Regions from separate parts of the Streptomyces sp. NBC_00316 genome, predicted to be linked through region 2. Evidence: predicted binding sites of a transcription regulator. Region 2 holds the regulator's gene; the other holds the start of a gene.

Region 1 (7,726 bases), 1.9 Mb from region 2:
CGCGTCCCGTTCGGCTGCACGTCTCCGGGGGCGTGGTCCGTGGTGGGTGGGCGGGTTCCCTGACGCCCTCGTGCACCTGGTCCGGCCTGGGCAGTCCGATGCCCGACACGATCACTCCGGTCGTGTGGGGGCGGTGTCGTCCGTCGCCGGATCGGGTGTCCGAGGGCGCGTCGTCCGATCGCGATACCGGCGGCATCGTGACGGGACATTCCGCGGTGCGAGGTGGTCAGCGCTTTCTGCCAGTGCTGTCCACCCCACATACGTGTAGGCGGGGTCGACCGCGACGATCGCGAGGCCTTGTCCGGCGGCCATGGATACGAGCCGGGCCTTGAGTTTGCCGGTCGGGATGCCGGAGATCAGCTGCCGGAACTTTTTGCGGCGGCCGTGATTCTCCCTCGTCTTCTCGGCTTGGAAGTCGAGGTCTTCGATGCCGATCGCGGTGACGCCGGTCTGCTTGGCCCAGTTGATGAGGCGGGTGAGGGCGTGGCGGATCTGTGCGTCGCGGTGGGTGGTGGTGCCGGACAGGTCGTAGGCGAAGCGGCGCGGTGCCCCGACCGGGTTGCCGTGCGGGTCGAGGCGGTAGGCGGCGAAGTGGTCGGCATTGGTGTCGACGCCGATCATGCCGTGGGCCCGGGCGGTCTCCAGCCGGATGGTCTGCACGAGGGGGCGTTGCCAGGACGCGGTCAGATACCAGCGCCCACGGTCCACGTCGAGGTGGATGCGGTAGGCAACAGCCCGGTTCGCGGCGATGCGGTCGGCCCACTCCACACCCCGGTGCGCGAACGCCACGGTGGCGGTGAGGGTGTAGCGGCCGTGCGAGGTGTTGGCCAGGTGCGCGAGCGGGGCGGGCAGCTTGATGGACACCTGGCCGTCCGCAGTGACGCGGATCGTTTCGTTCCCGAACCGCTTCCCCGACTCACCGTCCGCCGCAAGAAACCAGCGTTCCGCCTCCCACCGCTCCCGCCACCGCTCCAGAACCGTTCCGACCTCTGCCGGCCCACCACCGGACTCATTCCCGGGCGCTACAACTCACTTCTGCACACCAAACCGTCAATGCGCCGAGTGCGCCCGCGAGGTCAAGGGGCTCCAGAAACCGCACCCCTCGACCGGCCTTCGGTCCGGGCCTCGAGCGGCCGGTTCATGGCGCGTCCACGAGAAGTTTCCTACCGACCAGTAGACATGAGGCCCGACCCCGTCGAGGGTTGAGCGCGTGCATGTCAAAGTCGACCCAGGAGACACCCTCATGAGCCGAACTCGAAGCCGTACCCGGTCCGTCCGTACGGCCGGTGCCGTCGCCGCCGCAGCAGCCGTTCTCGCCCTCGCCGTACCCGCAGGCGCCGCCCAGGCCACCCCCGCGTCCTCGCCCGCCGCCACCACGTCGTGGGCCCCCGGCGGCAACGCCGCCATCCTGGGCGTCGACTACGGCACCTGGCAGCGCGATGTCGCCGCGGTCATCGACGTGGCCCGCCCCTACATCCAGCAGCGCATCGCGCAGACACCCGCGGGCCAGAAACCGGCGATCGTCCTCGACATCGACAACTCGTCGCTGGAGACGGACTTCCACTACTTCTGGACGTTCCCCACCCCGGCGATCGCCCAGGTCCGCGATCTGGTGCGGTACGCCGACTCCCAGGGCGTCGCCATCTTCTTCGTCACCGCCCGCCCGGGCATCATCGCCTCACTGACGCAGTACAACCTCACCGCGGTGGGCTACCCGGTGACCGGGCTCTACGTCCGCGACCTGCCCGACCTCTTCGACGAGGTCAGCGCGTACAAGACCGCCAAGCGCGCCGAGATCGAGGCCCGGGGCTACACGATCATCGCCAACATCGGCAACAACGACAGCGACCTGGTGGGCGGTCATGCCGAGCGGACGTTCAAGCTCCCGGACTACGACGGCAAGCTCTCCTGACCGCTGACCGGCCGTCACCGCCGCAGCCGTCGCGAACACGGCATCGGCCCCCGGGACCAGTACAGGTCCCGGGGGCCGATGTGCGACCGAACTACTGATCCGTCAGGATCAGAAGTCCATGTCACCGCCCGGCATGCCGCCCGGAGCGGCCGCAGAGGCCTTCTCCGGCTTGTCGGCGATGACGGCCTCGGTGGTCAGGAACAGCGCGGCGATCGACGCGGCGTTCTGCAGAGCGGAGCGCGTGACCTTCGCCGGGTCGAGAATGCCCTCGGCGATCATGTCGACGTACTCGCCGGTCGCGGCGTTCAGGCCGTGACCGATCGGCAGGTTGCGCACCTTCTCGACGACGACGCCACCCTCGAGACCACCGTTGACGGCGATCTGCTTGAGCGGGGCCTCCAGCGCCAGCTTGACGGCGTTGGCGCCGGTCGCCTCGTCACCCGAGAGCTCCAGCTTCTCGAAGACGGCCGAAGCCTGCAGCAGCGCGACGCCACCACCGGCGACGATGCCCTCCTCGACGGCCGCCTTCGCGTTGCGAACGGCGTCCTCGATGCGGTGCTTGCGCTCCTTGAGCTCGACCTCGGTGGCGGCACCGGCCTTGATGACGGCCACGCCGCCGGCCAGCTTCGCCAGGCGCTCCTGCAGCTTCTCGCGGTCGTAGTCCGAGTCGGAGTTCTCGATCTCGGCACGGATCTGGTTGACGCGACCCTGAACCTGGTCGCTGTCACCGGCACCGTCGACGATCGTGGTCTCGTCCTTGGTGATGACGACCTTGCGGGCGCGGCCGAGCAGGTCCAGGCCGGCGTTCTCGAGCTTGAGACCGACCTCCTCGGAGATGACCGTGCCACCGGTGAGGATGGCGATGTCGCCGAGCATGGCCTTGCGGCGGTCACCGAAGCCCGGAGCCTTGACGGCGACGGACTTGAAGGTGCCACGGATCTTGTTGACGACCAGGGTCGACAGGGCCTCGCCCTCGACGTCCTCGGCGATGATCAGCAGCGGCTTGCCGGACTGCATGACCTTCTCCAGCAGCGGAAGGAGGTCCTTCACGTTGCTGACCTTGGAGTTGACGATGAGGATGTACGGGTCGTCGAGGGACGACTCCATGCGCTCCATGTCGGTGGCGAAGTACGCCGAGATGTAGCCCTTGTCGAAGCGCATACCCTCGGTGAGCTCCAGCTCCAGACCGAAGGTCTGGGACTCCTCGACGGTGATGACGCCTTCCTTGCCGACCTTGTCCATCGCCTCGGCGATGAGCTCGCCGATCTGGGTGTCGGCGGCGGAGATGGAGGCCGTCGAAGCGATCTGCTCCTTGGTCTCCACGTCCTTGGCCTGCTCCAGCAGAGCGGCGGAGACGGCCTCGACGGCCTTCTCGATGCCCCGCTTGAGGGCCATCGGGTTGGCACCCGCGGCGACGTTGCGCAGGCCCTCGCGGACGAGCGCCTGGGCGAGAACGGTGGCGGTGGTCGTACCGTCGCCGGCGACGTCGTCCGTCTTCTTGGCGACTTCCTTGACCAGCTCGGCGCCGATCTTCTCGTACGGGTCCTCGAGCTCGATCTCCTTGGCGATGGAAACACCATCGTTGGTGATCGTGGGCGCGCCCCACTTCTTCTCGAGGACGACGTTGCGGCCCTTGGGGCCAAGGGTGACCTTGACGGCGTCGGCGAGCTGGTTCATCCCGCGCTCGAGACCGCGCCGTGCCTCCTCGTCGAACGCGATGATCTTGGCCATGTGAAGTGGTCCTCCCGGACAGGGGTGGATTTCTCCGGACCGAGTGGCGCCCGCGACGGACGGCCTGCGCACCCGGCGGTTCCTTGCCCCACCAGGCCTGCGGGCCTCACCGGCCCGGTCCAAATTCTGTCACTCTCACCTGGAGAGTGCTAACGCCAATGATTAGCACTCGACCCTCACGAGTGCAAGCGCCCATGGCGGTTGTGGACAACCCGGAAGCCGGGTGCCGGTACATCGGGCGAGGGACGGCCCGACGGGCGGGGGCACCGAGGCGACGCGGTGCGCGGGGCACGCGTGAAGGGCCCGTCCCCTGGCGGGTACGGGCCCTTCATGCGTGAGTGGTGTCGTTGGCCGACTGCGCCGAGCTCAGCCGACGGCGAGCTTGACCATGTCCGCCTGCGGCCCCTTCTGGCCCTGCGAGATTTCGAATTCAACTCGCTGACCCTCTTCGAGGGTGCGGTACCCGTCCATCTGGATCGCGCTGTAGTGGACGAAAACATCCGCACCACCGTCGACCGCGATGAAGCCGTACCCCTTCTCCGCGTTGAACCACTTGACGGTGCCCTGAGCCATGCCTAACTCCCCTATTACTGGCCCTTGCACAGGACCGCACTTCGCGGACCCGGGTCAGAACTCACCCTCCGACAGGAGAGGGTGCGTGCGCCGGAACGCGTCGACCGCGGCTGAATGTATCTGCCCAACTGCCCTCTGCAACAGGTCAATCGGACGAGAATTCTGAGCGGCACCGAACGCCCGAATATGCGGAATTCATGCGATTCCAGGGCAACTCGGGCCGGGCAAAGGCCACTAATGGCGCAAGGAGTTCGAGCACTTTGGCTGCATCTTGTCGCGAGCGGGCGCATTCTCATATGCGGTCGGCACGGGCAGCGAAGGGGACTTCCCAACTCTACCGCGCTCAACCATGCAGAATTGCCCCCTCTGCTCAGCTCGCAGAGGGGGCAATTCCGGTGACACTGTGCAGCCGGCCGTCCGGGCCGGCGAGGACGACGCCGCGGGACGGACCCGGGATCCGCCGCGCCGACGGCGGGTCAGCAGCCGCCCGCGACCGCCGGAATGATCGAGATGCCCGCACCGTCCGGGGTGGCCGTCTCCAGGCCGCCCTCGAAGCGCACGTCGTCGTCGTTGACGTACACGTTCACGAACCGGCGCAGCTTGCCCTGGTCGTCCAGGACGCGCGCGGCGATGCCCGGGTGGTTCTGCTCCAGCGACTCGATGACCTGGGAGAGGGTCGTGCCCTCGGCCGCGACCTCGGCCTGACCGCCCGTGTAGGTGCGCAGGATGGTGGGGATACGGACCTTGACGCTCATGTGGGTGCCTTCCTTGTGCCTCGGGTGGTCGGGTCAACTGCGGGCGAGACCGGCGTCGCGGAACGCGTCCAGGCTGGGCCGGATCGTCGCGGTCGGGCCGGTGGTCGGGGCGACCGCGTCCAGCGTCTTCAGTCCGTCACCGGTGTTCAGGACGACGGTGGTGAGCGTCGGGTCCAGCAGACCGGCCTCGATCAGCTTCTTCGTCACGCCGACCGTCACCCCGCCCGCCGTCTCGGCGAAGATGCCCTCGGTGCGCGCCAGCAGCTTGATCGCGTCGACGACCTGCTCGTCGTCGACGTCCTCGACGGCGCCGCCGGTCCGGCGGGCGATGTCCAGGACGTACGGGCCGTCGGCCGGGTTGCCGATCGCCAGGGACTTGGCGATGGTGTCCGGCTTCTGCGGGCGCACGACGTCGTGACCGGCCTTGAAGGCCGTGGAGACCGGGGAGCAGCCTTCGGCCTGGGCGCCGAAGATCTTGTACGGCTTGTCCTCGACGAGACCGAGCTTGATCAGCTCCTGCAGACCCTTGTCGATCTTCGTGAGCTGCGAGCCGGAGGCGATCGGGATGACGAGCTGGTCGGGCAGCCGCCAGCCGAGCTGCTCGCAGATCTCGTACGCGAGGGTCTTGGAACCCTCGCCGTAGTACGGCCGCAGGTTCACGTTGACGAAGCCCCAGCCCTCGCCGAGCGGGTCGCCGATGAGCTCCGAGCAGAAGCGGTTGACGTCGTCGTAGTTGCCCTCGATGCCGACCAGTTCGCCGCCGTACACCGCGGCCATGACGACCTTGCCCTGCTCCAGGTCGTGCGGGATGAACACGCAGGACCGCAGTCCGGCCCGGGCGGCGGCGGCGCCGACGGCGCCTGCGAGGTTGCCGGTGGAGGAGCAGGAGAGAGTGGTGAAACCGAAGGCGCGGGCGGCCTCGACGGCGATCGCGACGACGCGGTCCTTGAAGGAGTGCGTCGGGTTGCCGGAGTCGTCCTTGACGTACAGGCCGCCGGTGACGCCCAGTTCACGGGCGAGGTTGTCGGCCTTGACCAGCTTGGTGAAGCCGGGGTTGATGTTGGGCTTGTCGGCCACATCGGCGGGGACCGGCAGCAGCGGCGCGTAACGCCAGATGTTGTTCGGCCCGGCTTCGATGCGCTTCTTCAGCTCGTCCGGGGAGCCGCTCGGCAGGTCGTACGCCACTTCGAGCGGCCCGAAACACGACGCGCAGGCGAAAATGGGGCCGAGATCGAAACGCTCTCCGCACTCGCGACAGGAGAGTGCCGCGGCGGGACCGAGGTCGACAGCGTCGGCGGAAAAATCGGTGCTTACTGCAACAGTCTGCGTAGCCATGATGGCGAGGCCCTTTCTCCTCATCTTCCTCGCGGCGCGTTTCGCCACGAGACGGAATTGGCACCTTCCCCACCTGACCTCGCGGTCGGCAGGAGGGTTGCCGGGACTTCAACGGGCCGTTCCCTCAGTCCCTCTGGATGAGCGCTGTGGCACTGGATCATGGACCCAGGCATTTGTTTGCGGACCGACCCCAACATGCGACGGCCATCCGCGTTGTTCAAGACTGTAACTGAAGCACCGGACGGTCGAGATAGCCGTCCGAACCGCGAGATGGATCACATACAGGGAGTATCGACCGTGCTGGAAGAGGTCGAACGCTGGCTGGCCAGGCGCTCCTGGTCGGTCGCCGACCGCCCACTGGACCGGCTCCTCGCCGCCAAGGCAAGTCTTGGCGTCAGGGATCCGCAGCGTGGGAGTGTCAGCGTCGTGCTGCCCGCTCTCAACGAGGAGGCCACGGTCGGCGCGATCGTGGAGACGATCCGGCGCGAGCTGATGGAGAAGGTGCCGCTGGTCGACGAGCTGGTGGTGATCGACTCCGGGTCGACGGACGCCACCGCGGATGTCGCCCGGACGGCGGGCGCCCGAGTGGTCCACCGCGACGCGATACTCCCCCGGATACCCGCGCTCCCCGGCAAGGGCGAGGTCCTGTGGCGGTCACTCCTGGTCACCACCGGCGACATCGTCTGCTTCATCGACGCCGACCTCAAGGACTTCTCCGCGGACTTCGTCTCCGGCATCGTCGGCCCGTTGCTGACCGATCCCGGGGTGCAGTTCGTGAAGGCGATGTACGACCGCCCGCTGGGGGAAGCGGCAGGCCAGGGGGGCCGCGTCACGGAACTGGTGGCCCGTCCGCTGCTCAATCTGCACTGGCCGCAGCTGGCCGGCTTCGTCCAGCCGCTGGGCGGCGAGTACGCGGTGCGGCGCTCGCTGCTGGAGCGGCTGCCGTTCCCGGTCGGCTACGGGGTGGAACTGGGCCTGCTGGTGGACGCGCTCCACACGGTCGGGCTGGACGCGCTGGCGCAGGTCGACGTCGGGGTCAGGAAACACCGCCACCAGGACGGGCAGGCGCTGGGCCGGATGGCGGCCGCGATCTACCGGACCGCGCAACTGCGTCTCTCCCGGGGGCATCTGGTGCGGCCTTCGCTCACCCAGTTCGTGCGGGGCGAGGACGGTTTCGTCCCGTTCACGCATCCGGTGGACACGGAGGAACGGCCGCCGATGTGCGAGATCGGCGAGTACGTTTCGCGCCGCGCCGCCTGACGTGGCCTGACTTCGCACGTTTGGGCGGTTCGCGATCGGGCTAGATTCCGCAACATGGTCTCCGAGCACGCGATCACGTCCGCCGCCCAGGTACTCGTCGCGTCCAACCGCGGCCCCGTCTCGTACGCGCTGCGCGCGGACGGTTCGATCGGCGCCAGAC
Region 2 (7,726 bases):
TCCATGCCGTGGCCCGGGGCCGACGAGGACGGGGCAGGACCGGGCGCCGACGGGCGCTCCAACGGCCGTGCGGGGGCCGCGCTCGCCTATCGGATAACCGCCGGCGGCCGCACGCTCGGAGCCGTACTTCTGGGACGGGAGGGCATCGCCCGCGTCCCGCACGAGGTGACCGCGCTGGTCGAGGACTTCGTACGCCGGGTGGGACTCGCCGTCGGCGCCGCCCGCGCGTACACCCGGCAGGCCACCATCAGCCGCGTCCTGCAGCGCGGACTGCTTCCCAGCAAGGTCGCCGACATACCCGGAGTCACCAGCTCACTGGTGTACGAGCCCAGCGACGACGGGGTCGTCGGCGGTGACTTCTACGACATTTTCTCGTGCCCCGGCGATCGCTGGTGCTTCATTCTCGGCGACGTCCAGGGCAGCGGCCCCGAGGCCGCCGTCGTCACCGGCCTCGCCCGGCCGTGGCTGCGGCTGCTGGCCCGGGAGGGCTTCCGCGTCGGCGAGGTGCTCGACCGGCTCAACCGGTTGCTCCTCGACGACGCGATGGAGACCGCCGAGGCCGCCGCCCTGATGGTCGCGGCGGCGGGCGGGCAGCCCCTGCCGGACGGCGGCCAGCACCTGCGGGAAGGCGCCCAGCAGCTGACGGACGGCGGGCAGCCCCGGTTCCTCTCCCTGCTGTACGGGGAGATGGTGCCGCTCCCCGGCGGCGGCGTGCGCTGCACGCTGGCCAGCGCGGGCCACCCGCTGCCGCTGCTGCTGCACCCGGACGGCACCGTGCGCGCAGCCGCCGAGTCGCAGGTGCTGCTCGGGGTCGTCGAGGACGTCGCCTACGAGAGCCAGAGCTTCGACCTGGCGCCGGGCGACAGCCTGCTCTGCGTCACGGACGGGGTGACGGAACGGCGCTCCGGGCCGCTGATGTTCGACGACGGGGACGGTCTGGCCCGGGCGCTGGCCGGCTGCGCCGGGCTGACCGCGGAAGGGATCGCGGACCGGATCAAACGGGCCGTCCACGAGTTCGCGGAGCGGCCGCCGGACGACGATCTGGCGCTGGTCGTGCTGCAGGCCCAGTGAGTGTGGGCCGGGAACATCCGGCGGCGAGTGACAATGGACGGTATGCCTTCCGTACTGCCCGATGGTGAACCCGTGCCCGACGACGGGGCGCTGCCCCGCCATGCCCTGGAAGGCGCCGCCGACCGGCCGCTCGGCTTCTACCTGCATGTGCCGTACTGCGCGACCCGCTGCGGCTACTGCGACTTCAACACGTACACCGCGACCGAGCTCCGTGGCTCCGGCGGTGCGCTGGCCTCCCGGGACAACTACGCCGCCCACCTGATCGGCGAGGTCCGGCAGGCCCGCAAGGTGCTCGGCGACGACCCGCGGCCGGTCCGCACGGTGTTCGTCGGTGGCGGCACGCCCACGTTGCTGGCCGCGGGGGATCTCGTACGGATGCTGGCGGCGATCCGTGACGAGTTCGGTCTCGCCGACGACGCGGAGATCACGACCGAGGCCAATCCGGAGTCCGTCGGCCCGGCGTATCTGGCGGAACTGCGGGAAGGCGGCTTCAACCGCATCTCGTTCGGGATGCAGAGTGCGCGTCAGCACGTGCTGAAGATCCTCGACCGCACGCATACGCCGGGGCGGCCCGAGGCGTGTGTCGCGGAGGCGCGGGCGGCGGGCTTCGAGCACGTCAACCTCGACCTGATCTACGGCACCCCCGGGGAGTCCGACGACGACTGGCGGGCGTCGCTGGACGCGGCGATCGGGGCGGGCCCGGACCATGTGTCCGCGTACGCGCTGATCGTCGAGGAGGGGACGCAGCTGGCGCGGCGGATCCGGCGCGGCGAGGTTCCGATGACGGACGACGACGTCCACGCGGACCGCTATCTGATCGCCGACGAGGCGATGGCTGCGGCGGGCTTCTCCTGGTACGAGGTGTCGAACTGGGCCCGGACGCCGGAGGGCCGCTGCCTGCACAACGAGCTGTACTGGCGCGGCGCCGACTGGTGGGGCGCCGGGCCGGGAGCGCACAGCCATGTGGGCGGTGTGCGGTGGTGGAACGTGAAGCATCCCGGTGCCTATGCACAGGCGCTGGCGGAAGGACGGTCTCCGGGGGCGGGCCGGGAGATTCTGTCGGCGGAGGACCGGCGGGTCGAGCGGATTCTGCTGGAGCTGCGGCTGGTGGACGGGTGTCCGCTGTCGTTGCTCGCTCCTGCGGGGCTGGCGGCGGCGGGGCGCGCGGTGCAGGACGGGTTGCTGGAGGCGCTGCCCTATGCGAAGGGGCGGGCTGTGCTGACTCTGCGGGGGCGGCTGCTCGCGGATGCGGTGGTCAGGGACCTGGTGGACTGAGGGGGCGGGGCGCGGTTGCGCCGGCGGTGTGCCTGTTCCCCTGCCCGCCCCTTTCCCGGACCGGGGCCTCGCGACCCCGGTCCTCGAAACGCCGGACGGGCGGGCAGGTGCCCGGCGCCGGCGGGAAGGCCGGGCACCTCCGGCGAGTGCGGAGCGGCGTCCGGTGCGGCCCCGGACAGCCGCCGTACAGCCCCGCCTACCCCCTCGGTGCCGTGACGAAGTCGATCAGCTCCTCCACCCGGCCCAGCAGCGCCGGCTCCAGGTCCCGGTAGGAGCGGACCGTGGACAGGATGCGCTGCCACGCCGCCCCCGTGTTCTCCGGCCAGCCCAGTGACCGGCACACGCCCGTCTTCCAGTCCTGGCCGCGTGGCACCACCGGCCAGCCCGCGATGCCCACCGACGACGGCTTCACCGCCTCCCACACGTCGATGTACGGGTGGCCCACCACCAGCACGTTCGCGTCCGTGACCTCGCTCGCGATCCTCGACTCCTTGGAGCCGGGGACCAGGTGGTCGACCAGGACGCCCAGCCGCGCGTCCGGACCGGGGGAGAAGTCGCGGACGATGGCCGGGAGGTCGTCGATGCCCGCCAGGTACTCGACGACCACACCCTCGATGCGCAGGTCGTCGCCCCAGACCCGTTCGACCAGTTCCGCGTCGTGCCGGCCCTCCACATAGATGCGGCCCGCGCGTGCCACCCGTGCCCGCGCCCCGGGGACCGCCACCGAGCCGGAGGCCGTGCGGGTGGGGCGGACCGGGCCGGGCGCCGACGGGCGTACGAGGGTGACCACCCGGCCCTCCAGCAGGAAGCCGCGCGGCTCCATCGGGAACACGCGGTGCTTGCCGAAACGGTCCTCCAGGGTCACGGTCGGCCCCTGGGCCGTCTTCTCGCAGCGGATCACCGCACCGCAGAAGCCGGTGGAGACCTCCTCCACGACCAGATCGGGTTCGGCGGGGACCTCGGGGACGGGGGCGGACTTCTTCCACGGTGGGGTCAGGTCCGGGTGGTAGCTGCGCATCGCACGACGATAGGACGGGAACGCGTCACGACACGCCGAAGGCGCCGGACAGTTGATCGCGCTGCGCACGTACGAACGCGGCGTCCACGACCGCGCCGTGCCCCGGTACGTACGCCGCGGACTCACCGCCCAGTGCCAGCAGCCGGTCCAGCGCGGCCGGCCAGCGTGACGGGATCGCGTCCGGGCCCGCCTGGGGCTCGCCGGACTCCTCGACCAGGTCGCCGCAGAGCACGACGGCGGGGGAGCCGGGCACCAGGACCGCGAGATCGTGGCCGGTGTGACCGGGACCCACGTTCGCCAGCAGCACCTGGCGGCCACCACCCAGGTCGAGCGTCCACTCACCGCACACCTCGTGGTGCGGCGCCACCAGCACGTCTACGGCCTGCGCCGCGTCCTCCCTGCACATGCCATGGCGCACCGCGTCGGCGCGCAGCCCGTCCGCCCCGCGGGCGAGGAGATCCGCCATCCCGACCGCGCCGTACACCTCCGCCCCGGCGAAGGCCGCGGTGCCGAGCACATGGTCGAAGTGCGGGTGGCTGAGTGCGATATGCGTCACCCTGCGGCCGATCAAGGACTGCACCTGGGCCCTTGTCTCCGCGCCTTCGCGCAGCGTCGATCCGGTGTCGAAGAGCAGCGCCCCGTCCGCTCCGACCACCAGTGCGACCGTCGCGTCCCAGCGGGGAAGGCGCCGCCGGCCCACACCGTTGCCGAGTCGCTCCCAGCTGAACTCTTCCCAAGAGGCGTCCATACGGCGACGCTATCGGCAACGACCTGCGCAGTCTCGCGGTAGCGTGGCCGGTCGCCCTTGCTTGGGCCCCACCCGGCCGCCGTACACTTGCGGGGGATCGCTGGCACTCGTACGCATCGAGTGCCAGGGCCCTTCGAGGGACGACCGGAATCCGCCGAGGAACACAGCTGGAGGTGTGCGCCATGCTCAGCGAACGCAGACTCGAAGTGCTGCGCGCCATCGTCCAGGACTATGTCGGCACCGAGGAACCCGTCGGTTCCAAGGCGCTCACCGAGCGGCACAAGCTGGGGGTCTCCCCGGCCACCGTCCGCAACGACATGGCGGTGCTGGAGGACGAGGGCTTCATCGCCCAGCCCCACACCAGCGCCGGACGCATCCCGACGGACAAGGGCTACCGGCTCTTCGTCGACAAGCTGGCAGGGGTCAAGCCCCTGTCGTCGCCGGAGCGCAGGGCCATTCAGAACTTCCTCGACGGCGCGGTCGACCTCGACGACGTCGTGGGCCGCACCGTACGGCTGCTCGCGCAGCTGACCCGGCAGGTCGCCATCGTGCAGTACCCCTCGCTGACCCGGTCGACGGTGCGGCATGTGGAGCTGCTGTCGCTGGCGCCCGCCCGGCTGATGCTCGTGCTGATCACGGACACCGGCCGGGTCGAGCAGCGCATGATCGACTGTCCCGCGCCGTTCGGTGAGACCTCTCTCGCCGATCTGCGGGCCCGGCTCAACAGCCGGGTCGTCGGACGCCGTTTCTCGGACGTCCCGCAGCTGGTGCAGGACCTGCCGGATTCCTTCGAGAGCGAGGACCGGGGAACCGTGTCCACCGTGCTCTCCACCCTGCTCGAAACCCTCGTCGAGGAGACGGAGGAGCGGCTGATGATCGGCGGCACCTCCAACCTCACCCGCTTCGGGCACGACTTCCCTGTGATGATCCGGCCGGTGCTGGAGGCATTGGAGGAGCACGTCGTGCTGCTGAAGCTGCTCGGCGAGGCCAAGGACTCGGGCATGACCGTACGTATCGGGCACGAGAACGCCCACGAGGGGCTCAACTCCACGTCCGTCGTCGCGGTCGGCTACGGTTCGGGCGACGAGGCAGTCGCCAAACTCGGCGTGGTCGGACCGACCCGCATGGACTACCCCGGAACGATGGGAGCGGTACGCGCAGTGGCACGTTACGTCGGACAGATCCTGGCGGAGTCGTAAGTGGCCACGGACTACTACGCCGTACTCGGCGTGCGCCGCGACGCATCTCAGGACGAGATCAAGAAGGCCTTCCGGCGGCTCGCACGCGAGCTGCATCCGGATGTCAACCCGGATCCGAAGACCCAGGAGCGGTTCAAGGAGATCAACGCCGCCTACGAGGTGTTGTCGGACCCGCAGAAGAAGCAGGTCTACGACCTCGGCGGCGACCCGCTGTCCGCCTCCGGCGGCGGTGGCGCGGGCGGATTCGGACAGGGTGGCTTCGGCAACTTCTCCGACATCATGGACGCGTTCTTCGGTACGGCGTCGCAGCGCGGACCCCGTTCGCGCACCCGGCGCGGCCAGGACGCGATGATCCGGCTGGAGATCGATCTCGCCGAGGCGGCGTTCGGTACCACCAAGGACATCCAGGTCGACACGGCCGTCGTCTGTACGACCTGCAGTGGTGAGGGCGCCGCGCCCGGCACCTCCGCCCAGACCTGTGACATGTGCCGCGGCCGCGGTGAGGTCTCCCAGGTCACCCGGTCGTTCCTCGGCCAGGTCATGACGTCGCGGCCCTGCCCGCAGTGCCAGGGCTTCGGCACGGTCGTGCCGACCCCGTGCCCGGAGTGCGCCGGCGACGGCCGCATCCGCTCGCGGCGGACGCTGACCGTGAAGATCCCCGCCGGTGTCGACAACGGCACCCGCATCCAGCTCGCGGGCGAGGGCGAGGTCGGCCCCGGCGGCGGACCGGCCGGCGACCTGTACGTCGAGATCCATGAGCTGCAGCACGCGGTGTTCCAGCGCCGCGGTGACGATCTGCACTGCACGGTCACGATCCCCATGACGGCGGGTGCGCTCGGCACCAAGGTGCCGCTGGAGACGCTCGACGGCCTGGAGGAGGTCGACATCCGGCCGGGCACCCAGTCCGGCCAGTCGGTCCCGCTGCACGGCCGCGGCATCACCCACCTGCGCGGTGGCGGGCGCGGCGATCTGATCGTGCACGTCGAGGTGATGACCCCGTCGAAGCTGGACCCGGAGCAGGAGCGACTGCTGCGGGAGCTGGCGAAGCTGCGTGGCGAGGAGCGGCCCACCGGTCAGTTCCAGCCGGGGCAGCAGGGGCTGTTCTCCCGGCTGAAGGACGCGTTCAACGGCCGCTGAGGCCGACCCGTCCTGTCAGCGCCCTCTGCATGGCCCCCGCCCGCCGGTCCCGGACCGGCGGGCGGTCGGCTGGAGAGGTGCCTCCTCCGGTTCCCTCGGACGGCTTTCTGGCCACCCCTGGCTGATTCGGCGCGGTGCACCGGACGTGACACGATGCGCTCATGTCATCCGCGTTGACCGATCTCTGCCGGTATCCGATTGTGCAGGCCCCGATGGCGGGCGGTGTGTCCTGTCCGCAGCTCGTCGCGGCCGTCGCCGAAGCGGGCGGGCTCGGCTTCCTGGCGGCCGGGTACAAGACGGCGGACGGCATGTACAACGAGATCAAACAGCTGCGCCGGCTGACTGGTCAGCCGTTCGGCGTCAACCTCTTCATGCCGCAGCCCGACCTTGCCGACCCGAGCGCCGTCGAGGTGTACCGGCACCAGCTCGCCGGTGAGGCCGCCTGGTACGAAACCCCGCTCGGCGACCCGGACCCCCACGGAGACGACGGCTACGAAGCCAAGCTCGCCATCCTTCTGGAGGACCCGGTTCCGGTGGTCTCCTTCACGTTCGGCTGCCCCACCCGGGACACCCTCGACGCGCTCGCCGGCGTCGGTACGTACACCGTCGTCACGGTCACCACGCCCGAGGAGGCGCAGGCTGCGCAGTGGGCGGGCACCGACGCGGTCTGTGTCCAGGGCATCGAGGCGGGCGGCCACCAGTCCGCCTTCCGCGACGACCCGCAGACCGACGGCAGCGGCACGGGTCTGCTCGCCCTGGTGGCGCAGGTCCGCGAGACCGTCCAGGTGCCGGTCATCGCGGCGGGCGGGATCATGCGCGGCTCCCAGATCGGGGCGGTGCTCGCGGCGGGCGCGGAGGCGGCGCAGCTCGGCACGGCGTTCCTGATCTGCCCCGAGTCCGGCGCCCATCTGCTGCACAAACAGGCGCTGACGAACCCCTTGTTCGCGCGGACGGCACTGACCCGGGCGTTCTCCGGGCGTCCGGCGCGCGGCCTCGTCAACCGCTTTGTGCGCGAGCACGGCCCGTACGCCCCCGCCGCCTACCCGCAGGTGCACCATGTCACCAGCGGGCTGCGCAAGGCCGCCGCCAAGGCCGGTGACGCCCAGGGCATGGCCCTGTGGGCGGGCCAGGGCCACCGGATGGCCCGCGAGCTGCCGGCCGGCCGGCTGACCGTGCTGCTCGCCGAAGAGCTGGATGCCGCGCGCGCGGCCGTGAGCACAAGGAGCAAGCAGTGACCGCACCGGTCTTCGTCGTCGAACAGGTCCCCAGCGGGCCCGG

The links. The regulator HrcA, encoded in region 2, represses chaperone genes, less so after heat shock. The targets are predictions, from matches to a motif close to TTNGCACTCNGNNNNNCNGAGTGCNAA.
Region 1: groL (chaperonin GroEL) is a predicted target of HrcA. The motif match lies at 3,806-3,832, and genes of this name have one in related genera.

The regions. Positions count from the first base shown of each region.
Region 1 covers NZ_CP108023.1:4,105,177-4,112,902, forward strand. Annotated here, with positions in the region: partial or broken gene OG878_RS18240 (IS200/IS605 family accessory protein TnpB-related protein) at 1-972, opposite strand, end outside; gene OG878_RS18245 (HAD family acid phosphatase) at 1,244-1,912, shown strand; gene groL (chaperonin GroEL) at 2,021-3,643, opposite strand; gene OG878_RS18255 (cold-shock protein) at 4,010-4,216, opposite strand; gene OG878_RS18260 (ubiquitin-like small modifier protein 1) at 4,693-4,971, opposite strand; gene thrC (threonine synthase) at 5,005-6,306, opposite strand; SAM riboswitch class I at 6,324-6,450, opposite strand; gene OG878_RS18270 (glucosyl-3-phosphoglycerate synthase) at 6,604-7,566, shown strand; gene OG878_RS18275 (alpha,alpha-trehalose-phosphate synthase (UDP-forming)) at 7,621-7,726, shown strand, end outside.
Region 2 covers NZ_CP108023.1:5,978,530-5,986,255, forward strand. Annotated here, with positions in the region: gene OG878_RS26510 (ATP-binding SpoIIE family protein phosphatase) at 1-1,071, shown strand, start outside; gene hemW (radical SAM family heme chaperone HemW) at 1,114-2,346, shown strand; gene OG878_RS26520 (DUF3097 domain-containing protein) at 2,543-3,364, opposite strand; gene OG878_RS26525 (MBL fold metallo-hydrolase) at 3,390-4,112, opposite strand; gene hrcA (heat-inducible transcriptional repressor HrcA) at 4,295-5,311, shown strand; gene dnaJ (molecular chaperone DnaJ) at 5,312-6,448, shown strand; gene OG878_RS26540 (nitronate monooxygenase) at 6,610-7,683, shown strand; gene OG878_RS26545 (16S rRNA (uracil(1498)-N(3))-methyltransferase) at 7,680-7,726, shown strand, end outside.